Regions from separate parts of the Flavobacterium sp. WV_118_3 genome, predicted to be linked through region 2. Evidence: riboswitches for the same ligand, from Rfam matches in the RefSeq annotation. Region 2 holds a riboswitch; the other holds the start of a gene.
The links. Region 2 has a riboswitch for S-adenosylmethionine ahead of ABFU83_RS06645 (Na+/H+ antiporter NhaC family protein). Riboswitches for the same ligand answer to the same signal wherever they lie in the genome.
Positions count from the first base shown of each region.

Region 1: another riboswitch for S-adenosylmethionine. It lies ahead of ABFU83_RS00215 (homocysteine S-methyltransferase family protein); the one in region 2 lies ahead of ABFU83_RS06645 (Na+/H+ antiporter NhaC family protein).

Region 1 covers NZ_CP156060.1:37,910-53,394, forward strand. The annotation lists gene ABFU83_RS00170 (TonB-dependent receptor) at 1-152, shown strand, start outside; gene metK (methionine adenosyltransferase) at 246-1,496, opposite strand; gene ABFU83_RS00180 (choice-of-anchor J domain-containing protein) at 1,809-2,795, shown strand; gene ABFU83_RS00185 (choice-of-anchor J domain-containing protein) at 3,083-4,039, shown strand; gene ABFU83_RS00190 (O-acetylhomoserine aminocarboxypropyltransferase/cysteine synthase family protein) at 4,623-5,921, shown strand; gene ABFU83_RS00195 (OsmC family protein) at 5,918-6,376, shown strand; gene ABFU83_RS00200 (alpha/beta fold hydrolase) at 6,481-7,473, shown strand; gene thrA (bifunctional aspartate kinase/homoserine dehydrogenase I) at 7,470-9,881, shown strand; gene ABFU83_RS00210 (aminotransferase class I/II-fold pyridoxal phosphate-dependent enzyme) at 9,906-11,078, shown strand; SAM riboswitch class I at 11,150-11,270, shown strand; gene ABFU83_RS00215 (homocysteine S-methyltransferase family protein) at 11,420-12,412, shown strand; gene metH (methionine synthase) at 12,418-15,099, shown strand; gene metF (methylenetetrahydrofolate reductase [NAD(P)H]) at 15,113-15,485, shown strand, end outside.
Region 2 covers NZ_CP156060.1:1,442,148-1,457,632, forward strand. The annotation lists gene ABFU83_RS06625 (deoxyhypusine synthase family protein) at 1-204, shown strand, start outside; gene ABFU83_RS06630 (DNA primase) at 302-739, shown strand; gene ABFU83_RS06635 (hypothetical protein) at 981-3,008, opposite strand; gene fabG (3-oxoacyl-[acyl-carrier-protein] reductase) at 3,067-3,813, opposite strand; gene ABFU83_RS06645 (Na+/H+ antiporter NhaC family protein) at 3,888-5,207, opposite strand; SAM-I-IV-variant riboswitch at 5,277-5,373, opposite strand; gene ABFU83_RS06650 (hypothetical protein) at 5,499-6,020, opposite strand; gene ABFU83_RS06655 (Crp/Fnr family transcriptional regulator) at 6,214-6,750, shown strand; gene ABFU83_RS06660 (DinB family protein) at 6,807-7,361, shown strand; gene sucD (succinate--CoA ligase subunit alpha) at 7,468-8,340, opposite strand; gene ABFU83_RS06670 (nuclear transport factor 2 family protein) at 8,450-8,809, opposite strand; gene ABFU83_RS06675 (UDP-3-O-(3-hydroxymyristoyl)glucosamine N-acyltransferase) at 8,802-9,740, opposite strand; gene efp (elongation factor P) at 9,792-10,358, opposite strand; gene lpxA (acyl-ACP--UDP-N-acetylglucosamine O-acyltransferase) at 10,402-11,187, opposite strand; gene ABFU83_RS06690 (bifunctional UDP-3-O-[3-hydroxymyristoyl] N-acetylglucosamine deacetylase/3-hydroxyacyl-ACP dehydratase) at 11,199-12,587, opposite strand; gene lpxD (UDP-3-O-(3-hydroxymyristoyl)glucosamine N-acyltransferase) at 12,615-13,631, opposite strand; gene ABFU83_RS06700 (HD domain-containing protein) at 13,656-14,897, opposite strand; gene ABFU83_RS06705 (hypothetical protein) at 15,169-15,485, shown strand, end outside.

The DNA of each region.
Region 1 (15,485 bases), 1.4 Mb from region 2:
GCAAATGGGAATACAAACTGGCAGCGACAAACTTGTTAAATACCACTTCACTAAACGATAGTAGCTTTAACCAATTGGGCGGATCGAGTAGTTTTTCACAATATCTGGTACAGCCGCGTTATATTATCTTTAGCTTGAAATACAATTTATAAGCGTTTTGATTCCGGTAAAAACCGGTCAGAAATAATAAAAAAAGGGCTGTCTAATTTTTTAGACAGCCCTTTTTTGTATATGTTGATCAATTATTATAAACCGAATGCTTCTTTAACCGCATCTACATAGTCTAATTTTTCCCATGTAAACAACTCTACCGTTACCGTTTTTTCTTTTCCGCCCGGAGCGACAAACGTTTTGGTTACGGTTTCCGGAGTTCTTCCCATATGACCGTATGCAGCCGTTTCGCTGTAAATTGGGTTTCTTAGTTTTAAACGTTGTTCGATAAAGTACGGACGCATATCGAAAATGCTTTCTACTTTTTTCGCGATTTCACCATCGGTAAGATTTACTTTCGAGGTTCCGTAGGTATTGATATAAATACCCATTGGTTTTGCAACACCGATAGCATACGATACCTGAACCAAGATCTCATCAGCAATACCGGCAGCGACAAGGTTTTTAGCGATATGACGCGTTGCATACGCCGCACTTCGGTCTACTTTACTTGGATCTTTTCCGGAGAAAGCACCACCACCGTGCGCCCCTTTTCCACCGTAAGTATCTACAATGATTTTTCGGCCAGTTAATCCGGTATCACCATGTGGTCCACCGATAACAAATTTACCGGTAGGGTTAATGTGGTACTGGATTTTATCGTTAAACAAGTGAGCATATTGCGGGTTTTTAGCAATGATACGCGGAATTAAAATCTCAATAATATCTTTTTTGATTTTAGCCAACATGGTAGCTTCTTCGGCGAAATCATCGTGTTGTGTCGAGATTACAATTGCATCGATACGTACCGGTTTGTTATTGTTATCGTATTCCAGTGTTACCTGCGATTTCGCGTCCGGACGTAAATAGGTGATTTCGTTGTTCTCTCTTCGCAATTCGGAAAGCTCCTGTAATAATTTGTGAGAAAGATTCAACGCCAACGGCATAAAATCTTCGGTTTCGTTGGTCGCATAACCAAACATCATTCCCTGGTCACCAGCACCCTGATCTTCTTTATTGGAACGGTCTACACCCTGATTAATGTCTTGTGATTGTTCGTGAATAGCCGAAAGTACCCCACAAGAGTTGGCTTCAAACATATATTCACTTTTGGTATAACCGATTTTTTTGATTACTTCACGTGCAATTTGTTGTACGTCCAGGTAAATTTTCGATTTTACCTCTCCGGCAAGAATAACCTGTCCGGTAGTAACTAAAGTTTCACATGCTACTTTCGATTCCGGGTCGAAAGCTAAAAAATTATCAATTAATGCATCAGAAATCTGATCGGCAATCTTATCCGGATGTCCCTCACTTACTGATTCTGACGTAAATAAATAAGCCATAAGTTTAATTTTTATAATTAAGCGAGGAAAAACTAGTGCAGAAAACGCATAAAGAAGTGACTACTGCTTTAGCATTTTTTTAATACCGATACTACTATCGGTAAGAGGTTGCAATCAGTTCAAATTTTTCCTCTTAAAAATTTTTGTTTGCAAATTTATAAAAGACTTCGTTTTAAATAAAGAAAAAAAGTAAAAAAAAATAACGAAAGTTGCATAAGATGTGAAAAGTATGATTTTAACAATTGTTAAATCGTTAAGGTATGTAATTAAATTATTACATTCGTCGCATTATAACTCTTAAAAAACTTTCACATGAAGAAAAAATTACTTTCTTTATTATTTTGTCTTCCTCTTATGGGACAGGCTCAAAATCTTTACAATTATGGTTTTAACGGTACAACTGCCGACTTAACTACAGCAGGTTGGGTAAGAACCAATCAAAGTACTTCTGCCTCTACAACATTATGGACAGTAGCGAGCTATACTCCGGTGGTAGTAAGTGCAACCGTTAACCCAACTCCATTCCAAACGCAAGCCTATACAACTGGACAAACGTGTCCAATTCCTAACGGACAGGACGGAACGCCTAATACATTTGCTTTGGTAAACTTTACCAGTACATCAAGTACTGCGACGTCTGGTGCAACCATTAGTAACTGGTTAATTTCACCGGTTGTAACGGTACAAAACGGTGACGTTATTTCATTCTATACCCGTTTAGGGAAATATTCGGCTACCAATGCTGCTTCCTATGCGGATAATTTACAAGTGCGTATGAGTACAAATGGTGCGGCGACTGTAAACCCATCTACAGGACCAACTGCTGTAGGTGATTTTACAAACTTATTAGTAGAGATTAACCCAACGCAAAACTTATCGGCTTTCCCAACAAACTGGACACAGTATTCGTATACAGTAACCGGATTAACCGGGCCAACTGAAGTAAAAATCGGTTTCAGATATTTTGTAACAAATGGGGGACCTAACGGATCAAACTCGGATATCATCGGAATCGATACATTCTCTGTTGACAGACCTTTAGGAACTCAGGATTTCTTCGCCAAAAACTTTGTAGTTTTCCCTAACCCTGCGAAAGATGTGTTAAACATCGCAGCGAAAAACGGAATGGATATTAAAGGTATCCAAATTACAGATTTAAACGGAAGAATCGTAAAATCGGCTGCGGTTCAAACACAACCAGAAGCACAAATTAACATCAATGATTTATCAGCAGGAGCGTATTTCGTATCTGTACAGACTAACGAAGGTACTGCTACTTCTAAGTTTTTCAAAAACTAATACTATTCTATAATATTTGATCAAGCCTACCCGATCCGGGTGGGCTTTTTTGTTTTGGAAGATTATTGGTTTGCGAGAAATACGATAGATGGAGAACAACTTTATTTGAGTTGTTTAATGATGATCATAACGTAAAGAACTAGAACACAAAAGCGTGTTTAAAAGAGCATTTTTTAATGTAAAATCAGTTTAAAGGGTTCATTATCATGTAAATACAGGTCAGGTGCTGTTTGTCTCATCTGATTTTAATGGAAATTCGAAAATCGAATATCTAAATTTATATTATAATGAGAATACAATTACTTTTTATGGCGTTGCTATCAATGACCGTAGCAAATGCGCAAATGCAAAAAGGAACTACGACACTTTTTGAAGATAGTTTCGAATCCTATACTGATTTTAGCATTACCGATATCGGGGGCTGGATAACCCTCGACCTGGATAAGTCGCCTACTATGGGTGATCCTGAATTTTATTGGCAAAATAGATATAAACCGCACGCGTTTATTGTTTTTAATCCTGCCAATACAATTAGCGCTACCAAACTGCCCGGTATTTATTCTGCAAAGGAAGGAACTAAATATATTGGATCCTGGGGCGCAATCATACCGAAAGAAGGCGGAAGAAAACGTAATGATGATTGGTTGATCAGTCCACAAATACAGTTGGGCGCTTCAGCAAATGAAGTGAGTTTTTGGGTGAAATCTTTAAAAAAACGATTTAAAGGTGAAGATGGAAATGTACCGGAAAACTATACCATAGGAATCTATACGGGTTCTGAAACGCCTACTAGTTCGGATGATTTTACGTTAATTGCTACCGTTAACGATGATACTTTACCATTGAGTACCGCCTCAGATTGGGAGCAGAAAACATTTAATCTGGATACCTATGCCAATCAGACAGTACGAATCGGGATTCATAATGTTTCGCAAAATAAGTACCTTTTTATGATAGACGATTTTAAAGTGACCACTGCTACTTTGGGTACACAGGATTTCTTTGCCGATAATTTTGCGGTATTTCCAAATCCGGCTGAAAAATTATTGAATATTAGATCCGAAAAGAACACGGAAGTAAAGTCGGTTCAAATTGCTGATTGCAGTGGAAGAATCGTTAAAATTGTATCAGAAAAAATGACTTCCAACGCTCAGATTGCCATTGAAGATTTAACCACAGGGATGTATTTGGTTTCGATATTAACTGAAAATGGGATGTCGACAACTCGGTTTTTAAAAAAATAAAGATGAAAAGAAAGCATTTTTTTAAGTCAAAAATAATCAGCCGAGAAGCAAACTAAAAATGAGTGTTTACAATGCTTTCCATCTTTTTTTGAAAAATAAAATTGGGATTTATAAGAGTATATTGGAAAAGGAGAAATGTTAAAATTTGATTTTTTACTTGTGTAATCCAAAATTAGTTTTCAATTTTGTCCCATCAAATAGAAATAACAAAATGAAATCAATTAAGCGATATATGTGTATGATGATGTGGAGACATTCCGCAGAGGGTACTCTTGCTTAATTTTGAGATTTTAATTTTAAAAATATAGCATCAAAGCCTCTGCAAAACGCAGAGGCTTTTTTATTTAAAGCCATTTGAAAAAAACAGTACGAAAAAATAAAACATAAAAAATAACAAAATGAAGGCAACCGCAAAAATGATGATGAAACGAATGATGTGTATTTCCATGTACGCAAAACCCTGCTATTGCCAAAAGCGAATGACTTAGTCTAGTTTATATAGTTCAAACTGTAAAGTCCTTTTGGTAAAGCGCCAAAAGGACTTTTTTTTTAAATCAAAATTCAACTTTAAATCCATAAAAACATGAGCACTCAGAAATTTTCAACAAACGCATTGCACGCTGGACATAACGTATCAAATAACGCCGGAACACGTGCGGTACCGATTTATCAAACAACATCCTATGTTTTTAATAATGCCGAACACGCTGCTAATCTGTTCGGATTAACCGAAGCAGGATATATCTATACCCGATTAAATAATCCAACCAACGACATATTGGAACAACGTCTGGCTGCTCTGGAAGGTGGTATCGGAGCTGTAGTTACGGCTTCGGGAACCGCAGCCATCGCCACAACGCTTTTGGTGTTGTTGCGCTCCGGCGATCATATCGTTGCTTCCAACAGCTTGTATGGCGGAACCTATAATTTATTGAATGTAACCTTACCGCGATTGGGAATTACAACCACGTTTGTAGATCCTTCCGATCCGGAGAATTTTACAAAAGCAGCTCAGGAAAATACACGGGCATTTTTTGCAGAAAGCCTTGGAAATCCAAAGCTGGATGTGCTGGATCTCAAGGCGATTTCCAAGCAGGCACAGCAATTTAAGGTGCCGTTTATTGTGGACAATACCGTGGCAACTCCCTATTTGTTAAACCCGATTGAACACGGAGCGAATATTGTAATTCACTCGCTAACAAAATATATCTCCGGTAACGGAACTTCGTTAGGAGGTGCCATTATCGATGCCGGAAATTTTGACTGGAGTAACGGGAAGTTCCCGGAATTTACAGAACCGTCAACCGGATACCACGGACTCGTATACCACGAAGCTTTAGGGAATGCCGCCTTTATCGCGAAAACACGAATTGAAGGACTGCGGGATTTTGGAGCTGCTTTAAGTCCGTTTAATGCTTTTCAGATTATTCAGGGATTAGAAACACTGAATATCCGGGTGAAAAAACACAGTGAAAATGCATTGGAACTGGCACAATGGCTGGAACAACAGGAAGAAGTGGCCTGGGTGAATTATCCGGGATTACCATCCAGTCGCTATCATGAGTTGGCTAAACAATACCTGCCAAATGGACAAAACGGAGTGGTAACCTTTGGCTTAAAAGGTGGTTTTGATGCCGCACGATTGGTGGCCGATGAAACAAAATTGTTTTCACTACTCGCCAATATCGGAGATTCCAAATCACTGATTATCCACCCAACGAGTACCACACACCAACAGCTAACCGACGAACAGCAGGTGGCTACAGGTGTAACTAAAGATTTAGTCCGCTTGTCGGTAGGTCTTGAAGATTTGGAAGATCTGAAAGCCGATCTGATACAAGCATTCGAAAAAGTTAAATTAAAAAGAGAAGTAACGTCATGAGTACCAAAATAGTAAACGTATTAGGATATGTTGAAAACAACGAACAATTTGTTGTTAAAACAGAGAATTTCAAAGTAAGAATAAGTAATAATGTGGTTCTGGGCGATCAGAACGGTCCCAGCCCGATAGCGTTTTTACTCGCAGGTCTGGCCGGAAGTATCAACGCCGTAGGGCACATCGTTGCCAGAGAGCTTAAACTGGAGCTGAAAGCACTTCAGATCGAAATTTCCGGAGAACTGGAAACCAGTAAAATCGCAGGTTTGGAGACCAACAACAGACCCGGTTTAAAACGCATTGAAGTGGTTGTGAAACCAACTACCGATGCCTCGCTGGTTGTCCTAAAACAATGGATCGATACCGTAAAAGAAAGATGCCCGCTTCGCGATAATCTGCTCAATACGTCTTCGGTATTACTTACACTGGTAAAAGAATATACCACATCGGAAGTGATCTAAAGGATCGTTCCGAACCCAAAAATAAAATTAAGTTGTTTTGTTTGTTTTTACTGCCTCTGACACGTCTGCAATCGTTAGAGGCAGTTTCAAAAAAAGAAAAAGGAATGAGTAATATACATAAAATAGATCTGTTTGATTTTAGACTGGAGAATGCCGTGGTGAAAAGATGGATTCCATTGTATTATCAGTATTTCGGACAACCCGTCGGAACGGCTCCGGTGGTATTGGTAAACCATGCGTTAACCGGAAATTCACAGGTAACCGGTGAAAACGGATGGTGGAAAAGTCTGATCGGTCCCGGGGCGGTTATCGATACCGATTATTATACCGTAATCGCTTTTAATATACCGGGCAATGGCTATGACGGAAATCCGGATAACCTGATTCTTACTTATACAGACTTTACAACTAAAGATATTGCCCGAATTTTTTGGGAAGGATTGGAATACCTCGGAATTCAAAAATTGTTCGCGGTAATCGGCGGTAGCCTTGGCGGTGGAATTGCCTGGGAAATGGCATTTTTAAGACCTTTGCAGATTATAAACCTGATACCCATTGCAGCCGACTGGAAAGCGACCGACTGGCTGATTGCTAATGTGTTGGTTCAGGATAAAATTCTGAACAATTCCGAAAATCCAATTCATGATGCCCGATTGCATGCCATGTTATTGTATCGTACACCTTTGTCGCTAAACAAAAAATTTAACCGGGAACAGAATGATCCCAATAAAGAATATAAGGTAGAAGGCTGGTTATTACATCATGGTGAAAAGCTTAAAAACAGGTTTCAGCTGGCATCCTATAAACTGATGAATCATTTACTCAAAACAATAGGTGAAGCAAGCCATTGTGGTAGTTTTTTGCAATTCGGAAAAGAAACGACAGCGCATATTCACCTGGTAGCCGTAGATAGCGATTATTTTTTTACTGCCGATCAAAACCGGGAAACCTACGAAATTCTGAAAAGAGTTACTACAAACGTTTGCTATCACGAAATACAATCCATTCACGGGCACGATGCCTTTCTGATTGAATTCGAACAGTTAAATACCATACTGGGAAACATATTTATAACTACAAAACAAAAAATACAATGAAAATATTAAAGTTTGGAGGAAAATCCCTGGCCTATAACGGCGGATTCGATAAGGTACTCCGTATTATTCAGGACAAAGTTGAAAATCAGGAGAAGATTGCAGTAGTGGTTTCGGCTATCGGAAATGCCACAAATGAACTGGAACAAATACTGGAAGCCGCTTCAAAAAACAAATCCTATATTGAACAATTGGAAACCTTTAAAAAGGAGCAACAGGGAAATTCGGCAGTCGATCTTTCCAGTGAGTTTTCCCTACTCGATAAATTGTTCGAAGGTGTAGCACTTTTAGGAGATTACAGCCCTAAAATTAAAGATAACGTACTGGCTCAGGGCGAAGTTATTGCCGCAAAGGTCGTTACAGAAGCATTACAACAAAAAGGACTCAACGCTAATTTTTCCGATACGCGATTACTGATCAAGACCGATACCAAATTCGGAAATGCACAACCGCTGGAACAAACTTCACGAAAGAACATCCTCAATCACTTCAAACAACATAACGGCACCACCATCAATGTCATCACCGGGTTTATCGGATCAAATGTCAATGACGAAACCACTACACTGGGCCGTAACGGAAGTAATTATACCGCCTCTTTAATTGCAAATTATCTCGAAGCTGAAGAACTACAAAATTATACCCATGTGGATGGCATCTATACTGCCAATCCCGATCTGGTAAAAGACGCTAAAAAAATAGAGCGGTTGTCGTTTAACGAAGCCAACGAACTGGCCAACTTCGGAGCGACAATACTACACGCGAAAACCATCGTACCGCTTATCGAAAAAAATATCCCGCTTCGGGTACTGAATACTTTTAATCATCTTAATAAAGGAACACTGATCACGGCCATATCGGATAACGAAGGAATTAAAACACTTTCGGTACTGGATAATGTTGCATTGATCAACCTGGAAGGGAGAGGTCTTTTGGGTAAAACCGGAATCGATGCCCGTATTTTCCGCGTGATGGCCGATAATGAGATCAGTGTGAGTATTATTTCACAGGGATCATCCGAAAGGGGAATCGGAATTATAGTGGCTGCCGATAAAGTGACCAAAGCAATCGTAGGACTCGAACGTGAGTTTGAAAATGATTTTTATAATAAGGATGTAAGTAAAATCACGGCCAACGATAATGTAGCAGTGATTTCTATTATTGGTCAGGATTTGAGTACGTTTCACAAACCCTATACGGCTTTAATCCGAAATAAAATTGTACCGGTATTGTTTAATAATACCGTAACCGGTAAAAATGTGAGTTTGGTTGTCCAAAAGGCGCAAACCCATAAGGCGCTGAATGTGATTCACGGAGAAATATTCGGGGTGGCCAAAAAAATCAATATTGCAGTGTTCGGACATGGATTGGTTGGCGGAACACTGATTGATCAGGTTTTGGCTTCCGCAGCGAATATTGAAAAAGTAAAAGGAATCAAACTCAACATTTTTGCCATTGGAAATTCCAGAAAAGCACTGTTGAATAAAGACGGAATTACAACCAACTGGCGGGAAGAAATTCAGCAAAGTGGGAGATTATACAGTGTAGATGACGTGATCGATTATGCGGAAGAAAATCATCTGGAAAACCTGATTGCGATTGATAATACGGCCAGTGCCGATTTTATCGAAAATTATATTCCGCTGGCTGAAAAAAGTTTCGATCTGATTTCGTCGAATAAAATAGCCAATACCGTTGGGTATGCGTTCTATCAAAAACTCCGTAAAACACTGGCCGATAATCAGAAAAATTATTTATACGAAACCAATGTAGGCGCGGGCTTACCACTTATCGACACCATTAAATTACTACATCTTTCCGGGGAGAATATCACCAAGATAAAAGGCGTTTTTTCCGGTACGTTAAGTTATTTGTTTAATCATTTCTCGGTCGAAAACAGACCTTTTAGTGTGGTGTTGCAGGAAGCGGTCGACAAAGGTTTTACCGAACCCGATCCACGTGAAGATCTTAGTGGAAACGATGTGGCGCGTAAATTACTGATTCTGGCTCGGGAACTTGATCTGCAAAATGAATTTGAAGAAATTAAAATAGAAAACCTGATCCCTGAAAAATTGCAACAAGGTAGTGCTTCGGAGTTTTTAAACCGGATTTCCGAACTCGACACGCTTTATCAGTCGGTAAAAGAAAAACAGCAACCGGGTTATGTATTGCGCTACATCGGCGAATTGTCGGGCGACTTACAACAGGATAAAGGGAATCTCGATGTCAAACTGGTTTCCGTTCCGGGGAATTCTGCTTTGGGACAATTAAAAGGTTCCGATTCAATTTTTGAAATCTATACCGATTCTTACGGGGATCAACCCATTATCATTCAGGGCGCCGGTGCCGGTGCTTCGGTAACCGCAAGAGGTGTCTTTGGAGATATTCTGCGATTGTCGGAAAAGAAATAAAACTATCTTAAAACAAACAAAACCATGAACAATTCAACATTGGGATTCGAAACGCAGGCCATTCGAACCCAAACAGAACGCAGCCAATATTTGGAACATTCAGTACCCTTGTACCTGACGTCCAGTTTTATTTTTGAAGATGCCGAAGATATGCGGGCTTCTTTTGCCGAAGAAAAAAATCGGAATATTTACAGTCGGTTTTCCAATCCAAATACCAGTGAATTCGTGGAAAAAATCTGTCAAATGGAAGGCGCCGAGTCGGGTTATGCCTTTGCTACGGGAATGGCCGCAGTGTATTCGACCTTTGCTGCGCTGTTAAATGCCGGTGATCATATCGTGTCGGCCAGTAGTGTATTCGGATCGACCCATACACTTTTTACAAAGTATTTTCCAAAATGGAATATCACAACCAGCTATTTTTCAATTACCGAACCGGAAACGATCGAAAGTTATATCCAACCCAATACCCGTATTCTGTTTGCTGAATCGCCAACCAATCCCGCCGTGGACATTCTCGATCTGGAATATCTGGGAAAAATTGCTAAAAAATACAACCTGATTCTGATTGTCGATAATTGTTTTGCAACACCGTATCTTCAGAATCCTATTGCCTTTGGAGCCGATTTGGTGATTCATTCGGCAACCAAATTAATCGACGGTCAAGGTCGGGTTTTGGGAGGCGTAACGGTTGGAAAGGAAGAATTGATCCGGGAGATTTATCTGTTTTCGCGAAATACCGGGCCGGCATTATCTCCGTTTAACGCCTGGGTTTTATCAAAAAGTTTGGAAACATTAGCCGTTCGGGTCGAAAAACATTGCGAAAATGCCGAGAAGATCGCGCTCTTTTTAGAGCGTCATCCCAACGTACAAACGGTAAAATATCCTTTTTTAAAATCGCATCCGCAATATAAGATTGCCAAAAAACAAATGCGATTGGGTGGAAATATAGTCGCCTTCGAAATCAAAGGTGGCATCGCAGCCGGGCGACAGTTTCTGGACAAAATCCAACTGTGTTCGTTGTCGGCAAATTTAGGCGATACCCGTACGATCGTGACACATCCGGCGTCTACCACACATAGTAAACTCACGGAACAGGAACGCCTGGCGGTTAGTATTACCGATGGATTAGTACGGATTTCGGCCGGTTTGGAAAGTGTAAACGACATCATTGCCGATCTCGAACAAGCACTCGCGTAGCAATTTAAGCATGGAAATTTGGTTGGTATAAAACAATTGCGTTATTTTGCACTGTTCTTATACAGACTGAAATGTTATCACGAAAGGCAGAGGGAATAGACCCGATGAAGCCTTAGCAACCCTTTACTCTTTAAAGAAGGTGCTACATTCTACCCGAAAACAAGGCAAATTGATTTTTAGGATAGATAACAAAGAGAATACTTTTCTGGTATTCCTTCTCTCTTTACGGATGACATTTTTACACTGATTTTCAGAACGGCAAAAGCTAAGACAACACATTTATAGTGCTTTCGGCGCTGTTTTCGTATTGACTTTGGCCAAAACTAAAAAAAAAACTAAAAATGTCAAAGATTAATGAAGCGCTGCAAAACAGAATCCTGATTCTCGACGGAGCCATGGGAACTATGTTACAGCGATACAACTTTTCGGAAGAAGATTTCAGGGGAGACCGATTTAAAGATTTTCCGCATCCGCTAAAAGGGAACAACGATCTCCTTTCCATTACACAACCACAGGCGATTCGCGAAATCCACGCGCAGTATTTTGACGCGGGTGCCGATATCGTCGAAACCAATACGTTTTCGGGAACTACTATCGGTATGGCCGATTATCATCTGGAAGATCTGGTGTACGAACTCAATTACGAATCGGCTAAAATTGCCCGTGAAGTAGCCGATACATTCACGGCGCAAAATCCAGATAAACCACGTTTTGTAGCCGGTTCTATAGGACCAACCAATCGTACGGCCAGTATGTCGCCCGATGTGAACGATCCCGGGTTCCGGGCGGTTACTTTCGACGATCTGCGGATTGCCTATAAACAACAGGTGGAAGCACTTATTGATGGCGGAAGTGATATATTACTGGTGGAAACCATTTTCGATACATTGAATGCCAAAGCCGCCTTGTTTGCCATCGATGAGGTAAAAGAAGAACGCAATCTCGATATCCCGGTAATGGTAAGTGGTACCATTACGGATGCTTCCGGTAGAACCTTGTCCGGACAAACGGTTGAGGCTTTCCTGATTTCGATTTCGCATATTCCGTTACTAAGTGTCGGATTTAATTGTGCTTTGGGAGCTGATCAGCTAAAACCGTATTTAAAACGACTGGCGCACAATACTTCTTTTAATATATCGGCGCATCCGAATGCCGGATTGCCCAACGCTTTTGGACAATACGATCAGACACCGGAAGAAATGCAGGTTTTGATAAAAGAATATCTCGACGATAACCTGATCAATATTATTGGCGGCTGCTGTGGAACTACTCCGGAGCATATCCGCCTGATTGCCGAAGTGGCAAAAGAATACCAACCCAGAATTTTAGAATAGAGAAAATGGCTGAAGCAGATTGTAAAAAATACTTGCGATTATCAGGATTAGAACCGTTGATTATCACTCCGGAAAGTATTTTCGTGAATGTAGGGGAGCGCACCAATGTGACCGGGTCACGGAAATTTTTGCGCCTGATAAAAGAAGAAAAATATGAAGAAGCACTCGATATTGCCCGCGCTCAGGTAGAAGGTGGCGCGCAGATTGTCGATATTAATATGGATGAAGGGATGCTCGATGGTGTAGCTGCAATGACCCGATTCCTGAATCTTGTCGCTTCGGAACCTGATATCTCCCGTGTACCGGTAATGATTGATAGCTCCAAATGGGAAATCATCGAAGCCGGTTTAAAAGTTGTACAGGGAAAATGTGTCGTGAATTCCATCAGTTTAAAAGAAGGTGAAGCGACATTTATCCACCATGCTAAATTGATTAAACGCTATGGTGCGGCTGTGATTGTGATGGCTTTCGATGAAGCCGGACAAGCAGACACGTATGAACGTCGGATTGAAATCTGTAAGCGTTCCTACGATATTTTGGTTGATCAGGTGGGATTTCCGGCGGAAGATATCATTTTCGATCCGAATATTTTTCCAGTGGCTACCGGAATGGAAGAACACCGCCGGAACGCGATCGACTTTTTCCTCGCGACAAAATGGATTCGTGAAAACCTGCCATATACTAATGTAAGCGGTGGAGTGAGTAATGTGTCTTTTTCTTTCCGGGGGAACGACCGGGTGCGCGAAGCGATGCATTCGGCTTTCCTGTATCATGCCATTCAGCACGGAATGTCGATGGGGATTGTAAATCCGGAGATGTTGGAGGTATACGATGAAATTCCAAAAGATTTGCTGGAACATGTAGAAGACGTATTGCTGGATCGTAGAGATGACGCAACCGAGCGACTGTTGGCATTTGCCGAAAATGTAAAAGGCGATGCCAAAACGATCGAAAAACAAAATCAGGAATGGCGTAACGGAACCGTACAGGAACGACTCACACATGCATTGGTAAAAGGAATCGATGAGTTTGTAGAACTTGATGTGGAAGAAGCACGCCAATTGGCACAGAAACCGATTGAGGTGATCGAAATAAACCTGATGGCCGGAATGAATGTTGTAGGAGACTTGTTTGGAAGTGGAAAAATGTTCCTGCCACAGGTGGTCAAATCGGCCAGAGTAATGAAAAAAGCGGTGGCCTATTTGTTACCGTTTATCGAAGCGGGTAAAGACGGAGCGTCCCGCTCTGCCGGAAAGATTTTGATGGCAACGGTAAAAGGCGATGTACACGATATCGGTAAGAATATTGTTTCGGTAGTTTTAGGGTGTAATAATTTTGAAATTATCGATTTAGGGGTGATGGTTCCGCCGGAAAAAATTATCGAAATAGCAGTTAAAGAGCAGGTAGATATTATCGGTCTGAGTGGATTGATCACACCATCGTTGGATGAAATGGTGTATCTGGCCAAAGAGATGGATAAGCTCAATATAAAAATTCCGCTGATGATCGGTGGAGCGACAACTTCCCGGGCGCATACGGCGGTAAAGATCGCTCCGGAATATTCCGAAACAGTAGTACATGTGAATGATGCATCCCGTGCAGTTACCGTCGCAGGAAATCTGATCAATCAAAATGTAAAAAGTGATTACGCCAAAGCCATACGTTCGGAATACGACGAGTTACGGGAAGGTTTTTTAAACCGTTCGCGCGATAAAAACTTCCTGACATTAGCCGAAGCACGAGCCAACAAACTGAGGCTCGACTGGGATCAGTTTACACCACAAAAGCCGTATAAAACCGGAGTACATACCATTACGGTTCGACTGGAAGAACTGGTCGATTATATCGACTGGACACCGTTTTTCAGAACCTGGGACTTGCATGGAAAATACCCAGATATTTTAGAAGATGAAGTGGTAGGAGAACAGGCAATAATCTTGTTTCAGGATGCACAAAAAATGTTAGAGCAACTTATAACCGAAAACTGGTTGGAAGCCAAAGGTATTTATGGGGTTTTTCCGGCTAATCAGGTAAACGACGACGATATCGAAGTGTATGATGAGAAAGGGAACGTATTGGAAACGTTTTTAACGCTACGACAACAATCGCAAAAAACAAAAGGAGCACCAAACATTGCATTGTCCGATTTTATAGCGCCAAAAGAAAGTGATAAACAGGATTATATCGGCGCTTTTTGTGTTACTACCGGTTTCGGAGTGGATGAAAAAGCGGCTGAATTTGAAGCAGCTCACGACGATTATAACTCAATTATGATCAAGGCTTTGGGCGACCGGTTTGCAGAAGCGTTTGCCGAATTCCTGCACGAAAAAGTGCGAAAAGAAATCTGGGGATATGCTTCTGATGAGGTGCTGAGTAATGACGAACTGATTTCCGAAAAGTACAAAGGAATCCGTCCGGCGCCCGGTTATCCGGCTTGCCCGGATCATCTGGAAAAAAATACGATCTGGTCATTATTGAACGTAGAAACGCAAATCGGGGTGAAGTTAACAGAGAGTCTGGCCATGTGGCCGGCGTCTTCGGTATCCGGATATTATTTCGGAAACCCGGAAAGTAAGTATTTCGGACTGGGGAAGATAAAAGAAGATCAGGTTCGCGATTATGCCAAACGTCGAAAAGTGACCTATGATTATGCTGAGAAATGGCTCAATCCCAATATAGCCGACTAACAAAACGAAAACGATGAAAGTAACACAACATATAGCCAATGCTAAAGGGAAATCGCTTTTCTCTTTCGAAATATTACCGCCATTAAAAGGCCAGAACATTCAGTGCATTTTTGATAATATCGAACCGCTGATGGAATTTAAACCGCCATTTATAGATGTGACCTATCACCGGGAAGAATACGAGTACAAAGAGTTGCCTAATGGTTTGCTCGAAAAGAAAATCGTTAAAAAACGACCGGGTACGGTTGGAATTTGTTCGGCAATTCAGAATAAATATCAGGTGGATGCCATTCCGCATATTCTGTGTGGTGGGTTTAACAGAGAAGATACCGAAAATTTCCTGATTGACATGGATTTCCTCGGAATCGATAACGTAGTGGCTTTAC
Region 2 (15,485 bases):
GATATGGAAATGCACGATGTACCTTTCTGGAGTTACTTCTGTCAGATCTCTGATTCAACCACAAGTTACGGTTCGTATTCCGGAGCGGTTCCAAATGAAAAAATCACTTGGGGTAAACTGGATATCAATACACCGAAATTTGTAATCGAATCGGATGCAACTATTGTGGCACCGCTTATTTTTGCTTATCTATTGGATATGTAATTTTTAATGTTTGCCCTAAAAAAAACAGGATTTTTTATTTGAAAATACGTTTTAGGATATTACATTTGAAACAACAACAAGCATTAAAAAACAACGAATGAAAAGAGTAATTGTAGATTACGCTAAATTAACAAATGAGATCTTAACTCTCTTAGTTGAGAAATTTCCCGACGGATACGATGATTCTGATGTTATCCGTTTTAAGAATGCTAAGAATGAAACAGTTGAAGCAGTTGAAGTACGAACTGAAGATACGATCTACTTAGTAAAAGTAAGTACTAAGCTTGCTGATAGAATTGAAAATTTCGACGATGATGAAGATGATATCGCAGCAGAAGATACATTAGACATCAAAGGACTTGACATCGAAGATGGCGAGGATGACGACGCTAAAAAGTCGAAACCATCCAAACCTAAAAAATCTCAGGATGACGGAGATGAGGATGATGAAGATGATGAGGACTACGATGACGAGGACGATGATGAAGATCGCGATTATGACGAGGACGACGAAGAAGACGATGACGAAGAGTAAGCCTTTCGGATTACAAACAAAAACCCATATAAAAAATCCTGATTTATATAAATCAGGATTTTTTTATTTCTACACCAAATCGAGATTCTACAAATCCGGGTATCTCCTCCTTCCCTATGCCGCTTTAATTAAAAAGCATAGCTAGTACTATCTTTTCGATTTACGTAAGATTAGGTTTAAATAGAAAATAGAATAAAGGAATTGATGCTACCAAAAAACGTATCAAAGGCAAAACGGATACTTACAACAAACCGTTGTATTTTCGAACAAACCATTCTACCGCAAGGCTTACGATTAAAATGATCAATAAACCTTTCCAGTCGATTAAAGGCGATTGTGTGATCACGGCTTTTTGTACCGGAACGTAATTTGGATTTTCGGATAAGGCTTTGATTAGCGCCTCTACTTGATTTGGATAATAGATTTTACCATTTGTATTCGCCGACAATTGGGTTAATCGCGCTACATCCGGATTTACGAATTGTTTTTCAATTTCAAAATCCAGTACTTCAAAGTTACCGCTATAGGATGTTTTCGACTGATTTTCTTTTACAACAAACCCATACTGCCCCGCTTCAAGTCCGTCGAGGTTTACTTTGTATTCACCACTACCTTTTAGAAAATCATAGTTTTTAATGGCATTGGTCTTTTTATTTTTTAACTGAACCGTAAGGCGGGCATTTTCGTCGAATTCGTAGTTCTTATTAAAATACTGTGCTGTAATTTCGATAGTTTCGCCCGAATTATAAAAGCTTTCATGTTGTACTACCAACGATTTTTTTAAGGCATTTGAAGCCAGAAACTGTATTGTTTTATCGATAAAAATATCGAATTGCTCGAACGATTTGGTTTTTAGATGACTCTCGACACGCCATTTCCAAATGTTTTCACCAAAAAGATAGGCATTCCGTTTCGCGCCGTTTTCGGTAAAAACCAATAGCGGATTTCCGGATACAATGTTGCGGATTCGGGATTGCAATAAAACATTCGCATTACCGGTAAGGGTTATCGTACCAAATGGATTTTGCAACGGTGGCATTTGTTCAAAACCAATATTATCCAAAGCAAAGGCATTAAATTGCGAATTAAAATCGGCTGAGAAATCTTCTTTCTGACTACCCATTCTAAATTGAATTGCCGACTGCGATTGGTTTAACAGATTAAAATCCGTTTGCAATCCGGTGATCGTCCAGGTGTTTAATTGCAGGTTTTTATTTAACTCCAACAGTTTTTTAAAATCGGAATTTGGCTGATACAACACCAGAACATTATAATCGTTTAACGAATTGATTTCGTTTGGATTAACGATCGTTACTTTACGTTGTTGATTCGATTCGATGGCACGTTTTAAAGCTCCTAAATCGGGATGATTTAAAGACGAAACCAACGCAATTTCCGATCGTTGATCGATAACTTCTACCGCAAAGTTCTTAGCATTATTATATTTGTTTTTTTCGTTTTCGGTTGACGTAATGACTGCTTTATACGTCTGTACGCCTACTTTATCTGCATTAAGCAAAACCGAAACGACCTGTGCTTTTTTAGACGGGCCAAAAGTCACATTTTGTTTGTAAACCGTTCCATTACCCTGTTGAATACTAAAAACGGCATTGACATTTTTAGTACCGCTATATTGTAGAAAGACTTCAACCGGGAATTTATTTTTTAGAAATGCATATTTATTGACATTCAGCTGGTTGATTTTCAAATCCAGGAATGTGGTCGTATCACCTAATACTAACGGAAAAACGGTTGTATTTTGTTGAAAACTGTACACATAATCATTTCCAATCGTCTGATTTCCATCGGTAAGCAATACTACCGGATAATTCTGATTGCGGTAAAATTGCTTTAAATTTTGAGCTACCAGATCGATATGCGTTTGTTTCCCTTTAAAATCAAGTTGCTTTCCGGCTGAAAAACCGGCATCGAAGGTATACAATTGTACGTCGTATTTCTCTTTTAAAGCACTGTTCTCTGCTATTTTTTCGGATAGTGATTTGGCCAGATCCTCCTGCTTCAACTCGCGAATCGATTGGGAATTATCGACAATTACCGGCAAAGGTGTTTTTACATCCTGATAGGTTTTCCGGGAAATAACCGGATTAATCAGCAATATAAAAATGGACAATAACGTAAAAAAACGTAAAAAAGCCAGAAACAGGTGTATTTTCGACCTGTTCCCGGCTTTGTATAAGTATTGGTAAAACGCTAAACCAAAAGCAATAATAATAGCTACTATCAGCAATACAATTGTAGATGTTGTCATTATATATTCGCTATTAAACTTTTAATTTTTAAGGTTTTACATTATTTTAACTAAATGATTATGTCAACATACCTCCATCAACATTCAACACCTGACCAGTTACGTACGCACTCATGTCAGACGATAAGAAAACGCATGCATTGGCTACATCTTCCGGCGTTCCGCCTCTTTTCAATGGAATGTTTTCTCTCCATCCTTTTACAACGTCTTCGTTTAATTTAGCCGTCATTTCCGTTTCGATGAATCCCGGTGCAATTACGTTACAACGGATATTACGGGAACCTAACTCCAAGGCTACCGATTTTGAGAAACCGATTACACCTGCTTTAGAAGCCGCGTAGTTGGTTTGTCCAGCATTTCCTTTTACTCCAACCACCGAACTCATATTGATAATAGAACCCGCACGGTTTTTTAGCATAATTCGTTGTACCGCTTTCGTCATGTTGAAAACCGATTTAAGGTTTACATCGATTACGCTGTCGAAATCCTCTTCCGAAATACGCATTAAAAGGTTGTCTTTTGTAATTCCCGCGTTATTGATCAGAATATCTACATTTCCGAATTCTGCAATTACATCATCTACTAATTTCTGAGCTTCATTAAAATCAGCTGCATTCGACTGGTATCCTTTTGCTTTTACACCTAAAGCCATTAATTCGTTTTCTAAAGCTTTTGCTGCTTCGGCAGAAGCACTATAGGTAAAAGCTACATTAGCACCTTGTTTGGCAAATACTTCGGCAATTCCTCTTCCGATTCCTCTACTCGCTCCTGTGATGATTGCGGTTTTTCCTTCCAGTAATTTCATATTACGATTAAGTTTGTTTATTTGAAATAAGTAACAAATATAACAATTCGGTTTTTAATCTGTCTGTAATACCGCTAAACTTTAAAGAATTTATTGGTTAATCGGTCCCAATAACGGCTATAGATCGCTATAAGTGTAAACAAAAACAGAAAGACTATATACCAGGTATTCCCGATCAGGTCGAAAAAACCGAGTTTACCACCGGCGAAATTCAACAATAACAATACCTGAGCGCCATACGGCAGAATCCCTTGTACGATGCAGGAAAAGATATCGAGTATGGTTGCTGTTTTACGCGGACTCAAATGGTATTCGTCGTTGATTTCTTTAGCGATACTTCCTGTGATCACTATCGATACCGTATTATTCGCAATGGCCAGATTTACAAAACTCACCAGTGCACCGATTCCCAATTGCGCCGATCGCTTGTTTTTAACCCTCGATTTGACCGTCTTTAGTACGTAATTGATCCCACCTGCCTGTTCAACCAAGGCTGCCAATCCTCCGGTCAACATCGATAATAAGAAAATATCAGTCATACTGGTAAATCCTTCGTATACAATTTTTGTAAAATCCAATACAGCGAAATCATTTCCTACTAATCCAATAATTCCTGCCATCACAATACCGGTTAGCAGCGTTACAAAAACATTTAATCCCATTATCGCCAAAATAACAACTAATACATACGGTAACAGGTTAATCCATTCGTACGTTCCTTTTTCGATAACCACTGTTGCCACTTCGCTGTTAAAACCGAAAAACAACAAAAGTAAAATGGTGATCAACGCAGCTGGCAACGCGATAAACAGATTGACTTTGAATTTATCTTTCATTTCACAACCTAACGATTGGGTTGCGGCGATGGTCGTATCGGAAATGATCGACAGGTTATCCCCTAACATCGCACCACCTAATAACGATCCGCTAATTAATGGTAAAGAAGCACCACTTTTATCGGCCAGACTTACCGCAATAGGCCCTAATGCCACTATCGCACCGACCGAAGTTCCGGTTGCCGTAGACAAAAAGGACGCAATCAGGAAAATTCCCAACGGAAAATATTCCGAATTAATATGATTGATTCCCAGATTCACAACCGAATCGACACCGCCCATAGCCTTGGTCACACTGCCAAAAGCCCCGGCCAACAGATAAATAAGACACATGGTCATGATTTTACTGTCGCCACATCCTTTGATCAGAGTATCGACTTTATCCGTAATGGATGGTTTAAATAAAAGAAAGGCTGTAATGATTCCGGTTAGCACCGCTACCGGCGACGGAAAGGCATAAAAATCGTCCAGCAGTATGCCGGCTCCTAAAAAAGTAAAAATAAATACGAATAACGGCAATAACGCTAACGCGCCGCTTTTTGTTTTGTTTTTTTTCATCATCGATTGCTTAGAAATTAAATAAGCTCACGAGACAAGCAAAACTGGATCAGAAAAGTGTGTGTGAAAAATAACAACATTTTTTCCAACAGAATTGGCTTATCGTTTTAGCACCTTGCTTGTTGTTGCAGGTTGCTATCTCTTTATGAGATTCGTGATAACTGATGCAAATATAAAAGCTTTTTTGCTTAATTATCACATAAAACGCTTTTTTATTAAAAATGAACCATGTAAGGACAATTATTCAACATTTGACAGCACCTTAATTCTTTTTATACCTGTCTTACACTATTATTGTTTTTTTTCCGCATCAATCGATAGCGAACAAAAACCAAAATACTGGCAAATTTGTAGTGCAATATTTGGAACCGTGAGTTGCTCAAGGGTTTCTTTTATTATTTTCAGAAGTTTTTCAATTTCCGTACGCGTGCCTCCAAAAAAATCTTCGATTCCTTTGATAAATTCAGAAGCCAAAATCAAAGCTGGTATATCTGCAATATCGATGAACCCGGTGTAGGACAATAAGGTATAAAGCAGTATCATTACTGCTACTTTACAAATCAGGCATTTATTAAATAGAGGTCGGAATTTTCGAACATTCTCGTTAAAAACTGCAACGAAATCATCATTAAACCGAACTCTTTTTAAAATCTTTATGTTACAATTATTCATCAAAGAGACGTACGGATTTTCAAAAAAAGAATCCCTGTTTTCAGTGTGATCTAAACTGATTTCCAGTTTTTTCATTTCCTCTCGCAGGTTTTCGATTTCGTCGTTCGAAAAAGGCTGAAATGCGTATTGTTGTCCTTCCATATTGTTATTTTTAGTTCTGTTATCTTTATTCGCAATATAAATATAGACAATTTGTACTATTTTAATTTTGTTATCAAAAATAATAACCTGATTTACAACACTATAATCACTTTAAAAATAAAACCTCTTACCCTTTCTATTTTAATATCTTTGATAACATTCTATTTATGATGATCACACAATTGTTCCCTATATGAATGCTATCGAAACTTTATATACTTTATTATTAGAAAACAAGCTTTGGGAAACCGAAACGATTTTTAAACGAAATGCTTACCTGATAACCGAAGGCTGCCTGGATTCGACTGTTTTCTTTATTGTTGAAGGTAGTGTTCGGGTATTTACCGTTGATACGGAAGAAGAAAATACCATTCGGTTTGGTTATAAAAATTCGTTTGTTACGGCGATTGACTGTTTTTTTACCGACAAACCTACTCAGTTTTATATTCAGGCGCTCAAAAAATGTACGGTTCAAACCATTTCTAAAAAAAGGCTGCTCGCATTTATAGAAAGCGATCTAACGCATTTAAAATTATGGAATACAATACTCGGTCAGCTGATACTCCAACAAATGGAACGGGAAAGAGATCTGCTAATGGCTTCGCCTGTCGATCGGTATAAAAGTGTTTTAAAACGAAGTCCGCAGGTTTTTCAGGAAATTCCGGATAAATATATCGCTTCCTATCTTCGTATGACAGCCGAAACTTTATCGCGCATTAAAAAGTCTTGATTTGCATCAATTTTTATTCGCCCGTCTTGTTCGAATTTTGTACAAATATTTGAACGATGGAAACAAAACAACTACTGGAGGAATTAACCACAATAACCCGGAACAATATTGAAATTGGAAATTCTTTTAAAGCTAATAATCCGAAAACACTCAACTGGCGGCAATCGGAAAAAAGCTGGAGTATTCTGGAATGTCTTGAACATCTGAATCGTTATGGCGATTTTTATCTGCCGGAGCTAAATCGTTGTATTGCAAAAGCCCGTTATAAAAAGCCGCAATTGTTTTATAAAACCGGAGTTTTAGGCGGTTATTTTGCCCGAATGATGAAAGCAGCAAGTCAGACAAAAATTAATTCCTTAAAAAGTTATAATCCAATCGGTAGTCAACTGGATCAAGGTGTTCTGGATGTTTTTATTACGCAACAGGAAACGTTGTTACTTATTCTTGATCAGGCACAGCAAGTTGATCTGATCAAAAACAAAACCGCTATTAGCCTGAGCAGGCTTATTCGTTTGCAACTGGGCGATACCCTATCGTTTCTGATTTACCATAACGAACGTCATATCAAACAGGCTTCGAATGTTTTAAAACAGTATTCAACAAATATTTAATTATTCAATATATAACACCTTACAGGTTTTAGAAACCTGTAAGGTGTGACAATAAAAAAAGGCTATCTACACATAGACAGCCCTTTATTTTTATAGCGATCGGGAATTAACCCAATACTTCTTTTACTTTTTTACCGATTTCAGCCGGAGAATCTACCACGTGGATTCCATTTTCTCTCATGATACGTTTTTTAGCTTCAGCAGTATCATCACTTCCTCCAACAATCGCACCAGCATGCCCCATTGTTCTTCCTTTCGGAGCGGTTTCACCAGCGATAAATCCGATTACCGGTTTACGGTTTCCGTCGGCTTTGATCCAATGTGCCGCATCTGCTTCCAGTTGTCCACCGATCTCACCGATCATAATGATACATTCTGTTTCCGGATCGTTCATTAATAATTCAACCGCTTCTTTAGTAGTAGTTCCGATGATCGGGTCACCACCAATTCCGATAGCTGTAGTAATTCCTAAACCTTGTTTTACAACCTGATCAGCTGCTTCGTATGTTAACGTTCCTGATTTAGAAACGATACCTACAGTTCCTTTTTTGAAAACGAAACCTGGCATGATACCAACTTTAGCTTCACCCGGAGTGATTACACCCGGACAGTTAGGTCCAACTAAACGACAGTCTCTGTGTTTAATATAATCATAAGCTTTAATCATATCGGCTACCGGAATACCTTCTGTAATCGTGATGATCACTTTGATACCCGCATCCGCAGCTTCCATAATTGCATCAGCAGCAAAAGCTGGCGGAACGAAAATGATAGTCGTATCGGCACCCGCCTGATCAACAGCGTCTTTTACCGTGTTGAAAACCGGACGGTCCAAGTGGGTTGTTCCTCCTTTACCCGGAGTAACTCCACCTACAACGTTACTACCATATTCAATCATTTGCGTAGCATGGAAAGTTCCTTCGCTACCTGTAAATCCTTGAACAATTATTTTAGAATCTTTATTTACTAAAACACTCATGATATTTTTTTTATATTATTTTTAAAAACTGTGTTGCAAAAATAGGGTTTTGAACGTAATCGAAGAAAGTTTTTTCAAACTTTTATCGGCTAATTTTTATTTTTTTCGCCTAGTTCAACTGGCTCATCTGGTAAACCTTATAGAGCTTATCGTCTTTGAGTTCACAGATGACCATAAAATGCGCCAAAATCATCTCTTCATTCGGGTTTTCAATAGGCGCTACATAATGGGTATACTGTAGCGATACCTTATCATTGTCTTCCAGAATATGATTGATTTCGATCCTTGACGCGACATACGATTTACTTAACTCTGTTGCCAGTTCCAGTAAATCCTGTTTGTCCAGTTGTAAAAAGCCTTTGGAACTATGCCAGTTAAAAATGATTCCATCGTGTAGAAATTCTTCCATTAAACTTCTGTTTAACGGTCCATTTGACAGATAAAATTCTTTAACCCGCTCCTTATTCATTTTTATTGATTTGTGTTAGAATTTGTGGGATCTTTTTCACATAAGCAAGCTGTTTTAGTTTTTCCCTTGACTCTTCAGCCGGGTAACCAAAATAAACTTTACCACCTTCCAGTGATTTCGAAACTCCGGACTGTGCCAGAACAACCGCTTTTTCACCTATGGTAATACCACTGGTAGTTCCCACTTGTCCCCAAAGTGTTACTTCATCTTCAATAATCACACATCCGGCAATTCCGGTTTGTGCCGCGATAAGACATTTTTTACCAATCACCGTATCGTGTCCGATATGTACCTGGTTGTCTATTTTAGCGCCTTCGCGAATGGTTGTATCACCGGTAACACCTCTATCAATGGTACATAAAGCTCCGATGCCAACGTTATTTTCGATGACCACACGACCGCAGGAAACCAACTGATCAAATCCTTCCGGACGTTTTTTATAATAGAAAGCATCCGCGCCCAAAATACTACCGGCATGGATAATCACATTATCACCGATTACCGTATCGTCGTATAAGGTAACATTAGGATGAATCAGGCAGTTTTTACCAATTACTACATTATTCCCGATAAAACAGTTCGGTTGAATTACGGTACCTTCACCAATAACAGCGGTATCCGAAATAGCAACTCCTGTTGCTTTAAACGGTTTAAAGTGACGTGATAATTTATTAAAATCGCGGAACGGATCGTCCGACAATAAAAGGGCTTTCCCTTCAGGACATTCCACTTCTTTATTAATCAGAACTATTGTGGCAGCCGATTGTAATGCTTTGTCGTAATATTTCGGGTGATCCACAAAAACAATATCACCCGGTTCAACCACGTGAATCTCATTCATTCCCATAACCGGGAATTCAGCATCACCTACAAATTTACAATCAATTATCACAGCGATTTCACGTAAAGAATAGGTTCTTGTAAATTTCATACTATTGTAAGATAAAATTGGGCAATATAAAATTGCCCAATAAAAATAAAATTATTCTTTAACCCGTTCCATATAAGAACCGGTAGCGGTGTCGATTTTAATTTTGTCGCCTTCGTTAATAAACAAAGGAACGTTAATCGAAGCTCCTGTTTCTACTTTTGCCGGTTTGGTGGCATTGGTAGCCGTATTTCCTTTAACTCCCGGTTCTGCATAGGTTACTTCCAATACTACAGATGCCGGCATATCTACTGATAATGGTGCTTCCGTTTCGGCATTGATCTGAACCATTACATTTTCTCCTTCTTTTAATAAATCCGGAGCATCAAGGATGTTTTTATTTAAAGCAATCTGCTCATACGTTTCCACATTCATAAAGTGAAAATCTTCTCCTTCCGCGTATAAAAACTGGAATTTGTGTGTTTCTACCCGAACTACATCAATTTTGTGTCCTGCCGAAAAAGTATTATCCAATACTTTACCGTTGGTTACACTTTTTAATTTTGTTCTTACAAATGCAGGTCCTTTTCCTGGTTTTACGTGTAAAAATTCTACAATTTTATAAATATCATTGTTGAATTTAATACATAATCCGTTTCTAATATCAGCCGTACTCGCCATTTTTTATTTTGTTTGTTTATTTAAAAATCTATTTGCTTACTTATTAATATATACCGGTATACCCTTTCATGACACCTCTTGAAGAATTACGAATGAATAAAATGATCTCATCGCGTTCCGGAGTGGCTTCCATTTCGGCCTCAATAATGCTTAAAGCCTGAGTGGTATTGTAATTTTTCTGGTATAAAATTCTGTAAATATCCTGAATTTCTCTGATTTTTTCAGTAGAAAATCCTCTTCTTCGCAATCCCACCGAGTTGATACCCACATAGGATAATGGTTCTTTTGCTGCCTTTGTAAACGGTGGAACGTCTTTACGCAAAAGCGATCCTCCGGAAATCATGGCATGCTCTCCGATATTGATAAACTGGTGTACTGCTGAAAGTCCGCCGATGATAGCAAAATCGCCAACCGTTACGTGACCTCCCAAAAGTACGCCATTTACAATTATTACATTGTCTCCGATATGACAATCATGTGCTATATGCGCCGTGGCCATAATAAGACAGTTTTTACCTATTTTAGTAACACCGGATGCTATTGTTCCACGGTTTACCGTAACACATTCCCGTACTGTGGTATTGTCTCCGATAATAGCCAAAGAATCTTCACCTCCGAATTTTAAATCCTGAGGAACAGCCGAAATAACGGCTCCCGGGAAAATATTACAGTTTTTTCCAATACGGGCACCTTCCATAATCGTCACATTGGAACCAATCCAGGTTCCCTCCCCGATTTCAACATTATTATGGATCGTTGTAAAAGGTTCAATCACCACATTTTTCGCAATCTTTGCGCCCGGGTGTACGTATGCTAAGGGTTGATTCATACTTTGCTTGTTTAATTCTTTTTCACGATTTGTGCCATCAATTCGGCTTCAGTGACTAATTTTCCGTTGGAATAAGCACTGGCCTGCATATGACAAATTCCTCTGCGGATTGGTGACAACAGGTCTAACTTGAATACCAGTGTATCGCCCGGCAATACTTTATTTTTAAATTTCACATTGTCAATTTTCATAAAGTAGGTCAGGTAATTTTCCGGATCCGGAACCGAACTTAAGATAAGGATCCCTCCGGTTTGTGCCATCGCTTCCACGATTAAAACACCCGGCATAACCGGCGCTCCAGGGAAGTGCCCTACGAAGAAATCTTCGTTCATCGTTACATTTTTCAAACCAACCACATGCGAATCGGACATTTCCAGAATTCGGTCTACCAACAAAAATGGCGGACGGTGTGGCAACATAGACATAATTTTGGTTACATCCATTAAAGGTTCTTTATGAAGATCGTATACCGGAACCTGATTGCGTTGTTCTGTTTTAATAATTTTCGACATTTTTTTCGCAAATTGTGTGTTTACATAGTGTCCTGGTTTATTTGCGATTACTTTCCCTTTGATTCGGGTTCCGATTAAAGCCAAATCGCCAACCACATCCAATAGCTTGTGACGGGCAGCTTCATTCGGGTAATGTAACGTCAGGTTATCTAAAATTCCGTTTGGTTTTACAGAAATTTTTTCTTTTCCGAATGCTACTTTTAAACGCTCCATTGTTTCCTGCGATATTTCTTTATCTACATAAACAATAGCATTGTTCAGGTCACCTCCTTTTATCAATCCGTGTTCCAACAAACTTTCCAGTTCGTGTAGGAAACTGAATGTTCTACAATCTGCAATTTCGGTTTTAAATTCACCGATCGATTTCATGGTAGCATTTTGCGTTCCCAATACTTTGGTTCCGAAATCAACCATAGTGGTTACCTGATATTCGTCGGCCGGCATCACGATAATCTCGCTACCCGTTGCTTCATCGGTATAGGAAATTACTTCTTTTACCACATAAACATTTCGTTCGGCGTTTTGTTCTTCAACACCGGCTTTTTCGATTGCTTCAACAAAATATTTTGATGACCCGTCCATAATTGGCGGCTCTGAGGCATTTAATTCAATAATAACATTATCAATATCACATCCTACTAATGCGGCCAGTACGTGTTCGGACGTCTGGATTTTAACGCCTTTCTTTTCAAGGTTGGTCCCTCTTTGCGTATTTACAACATAGTTGGCATCCGCTTCAATAATCGGTTGTCCTTCCAAATCTACACGTATAAAGGTGTAACCATTATTCACAGGAGCCGGTTTAAAGGTCATGGTTACTTCCTGACCTGTATGGAGCCCTACTCCTTTTAATGAGATTTCGTTTTTAATGGTTGTTTGCTTAACCATGGCTTAAATTTTGGTTTTATTTTGTTGCTATTTTTTTCGTTTTAAATCTTCGATATCTTTTACGATTTTCGGCAGGTTTTTAAAAACCACATAGGATTTGCTGAAATCGCCGTAATTAAACGCCGGACTTCCCTGTATGGTTTCAAAATCTTTTACACTTCGGGATACTCCGGACTGCGCCTGTATCTTAACATTATTCCCTATCGTAATATGACCTACGATACCTACTTGTCCGCCGATCATACAATTTTTACCGATTTTGGTCGATCCGGCTACTCCGGTTTGCGATGCAATTACGGTATTTTCACCAATCTCCACATTATGCGCAATTTGTATCTGATTGTCCAGTTTTACCCCTTTACGAATAACAGTCGATCCTAAGGTTGCACGATCAATTGTAGTACAAGCACCGATGTCGACATTGTCTTCGATGATCACATTACCAATTTGCGGCACTTTATTATAGACCCCTTCTTCGTTTGGTGCAAAACCAAAACCGTCGGAACCAATAATGGAACCCGAATGGATCACACATTTTTTACCGATTTCGGTTTCGGAATAGACGCGTACACCGGCAAATAATATGGTATCATCACCAATCGTTACATTGTCGCCCACAAAACTATTCGGATAAATTTTTACATTATTTCCGATTTTCACATTGGCACCGATATAACAAAAACTTCCCAAATACAGATTTTCCCCATACGTTACATTGTCAGAAATAACCGAAGGCTGTTCGATTCCGGACTTCATCAGTTTTACCTGATTGTAATATTCCAGTAATTTGGAAAAGGATTTATAGGCATCTTCTACTTTAATAAGTGTCGTTGTAAGCTCCTGTTCCGGTTCGAAAGTAGCATTAACGATTGTAATCGTCGCCTGTGTGGTATATATATAATTAAGGTATTTCGGATTGGCTAAAAAAGTTAACGATCCCTCCGTACCTTCTTCTATTTTTGCTAATTTATAGACTTCGGCCGCGGGATTCCCAACAACTACTCCTTCTAAAATACCTGCAATTTGTTCAGCTGTAAATTTCATCCCGACAAAAATATAAAATTTAATTTAATCTAAACTTCCTAAAAGTACTTTTGGAAAACAGATATAATATTTGGTAACCGGTTTGGACAGGGCTTTCAGATTCATTTGGTCGGATGCTTCGACAACATCTTCCACCGTTCGGTCTTTTTTCAGGATCCGAATCGGCTCCCCAGCTTTATTATAGGCCTGATTTTTAATTTTCCCTTTAAAAACAAAATACTCCGCTTCTTTTTCGCTCATCGGATGTATCATTAACCATTTCTTTTTTAGCGCTTCCACTTCCGAATTTTCTACTTTTTCGGACACCATACGAATCTTAAGCAAATCGCGATTAATAATCATTTTACTTAAGGAAGCCAATACATAATCTTCGTGAAATTGCCATGCTTTAATCGCACTCATAATGTCAAAGTCATCCAATTGGGCGAATTTGTCCAGTATATCGTTATCAAAATCCTCTAATGTCACCTTGTGTGTCATAAAAAATTGTAATGGTTTGCTACATTCCGGAACCTGTCCTTTTTGTGCCAGTTCTTTGGCCCGCTTTAATATTTTAGTCAGCGTTAATTCTGCCACCACACTGGTTTTATGTAAATACGCCTGCCAATACATCAGTCGACGTGCACCTAAAAATTTTTCTACCGAATAAATTCCTTTCTCTTCGATAACCAACAGATCGTTCTCTACATTCATCATCTGAATCAGACGTTCGGAATTAATATTTCCTTCGGCTACGCCACTATAAAAGCTATCCCGTTTCAGGTAATCCAAACGATCCATATCCAACTGACTCGAGATAAGCTGCAACATAAACTTCCGGTGATAATCGCCTTTAAATACCTGAATCGCCAAACTTAGCTTTCCTTCAAATTCTTCATTAAGGCGGTTCATAAACAGCATGGAAATCTCCTCATGATGTACATCTTCCACAATACTGTGTTCCATCGCATGCGAAAAAGGACCGTGACCAATATCGTGTAATAAAATGGCGATATACAAAGCCGTTTCTTCCTCATCCGAAATAACAACACCTTTAAAACGCAATACCTGAACCGCTTTTTGCATGATATGCATACATCCCAAAGCATGATGAAAACGGGTATGATGCGCTCCGGGATAAACCAGATACGACATCCCCATTTGCGAAATACGTCGCAAACGTTGAAAATAAGGATGCTGAATCAGGTCGTAAATTAAGGTATTAGGAATGGTTATAAAACCATATATAGGATCATTCAGAATTTTAAGCTTATTGATTTGGCTCACCGTATAATTGAATTAGAGTAACAAATATAAAATAAAAAACAGGAATTTATTTTCAATTTCAATCATATTTCGTGTTACCGCTGTTATACATCCAAAATTAGCCGCGCGAATATTTTTACAAAATACTCATTTTGCGAATAAAAAAGTAAAATTACCTGTTAAAGTAATTGTATTTTTAGCTAAATTAGTAACACTAAATCACATAGTTATACACAAAATGCGATTTATTAGATTTTAAAGATCCATTGTCAACTTCTAATTTTTGCCTAATATGAAATTGTCCCTTCTTTTTATCTTAGCTTTATCTTGTGTTTCCGTATTTGCTCAGGTCGGCATCGGTACTACAACTCCGAAATCGAGTCTGGATATTTCCATCGCAAACAGCCTAACCCCTACAAATACCGATGGAATTTTAGTCCCCAGAGTCAATAATTTTCCGGCTTCAAATCCCAGTGCCACCGGTTTATTGATTTATCTGGACGATACCGATAATAACGATCCGCAACCTGACGGTTTTTATTTCTGGAACAAAACCAAATGGAATTATGTTTCCGGATGGAATTATTATGGCAATGAAGGTACTTCTCC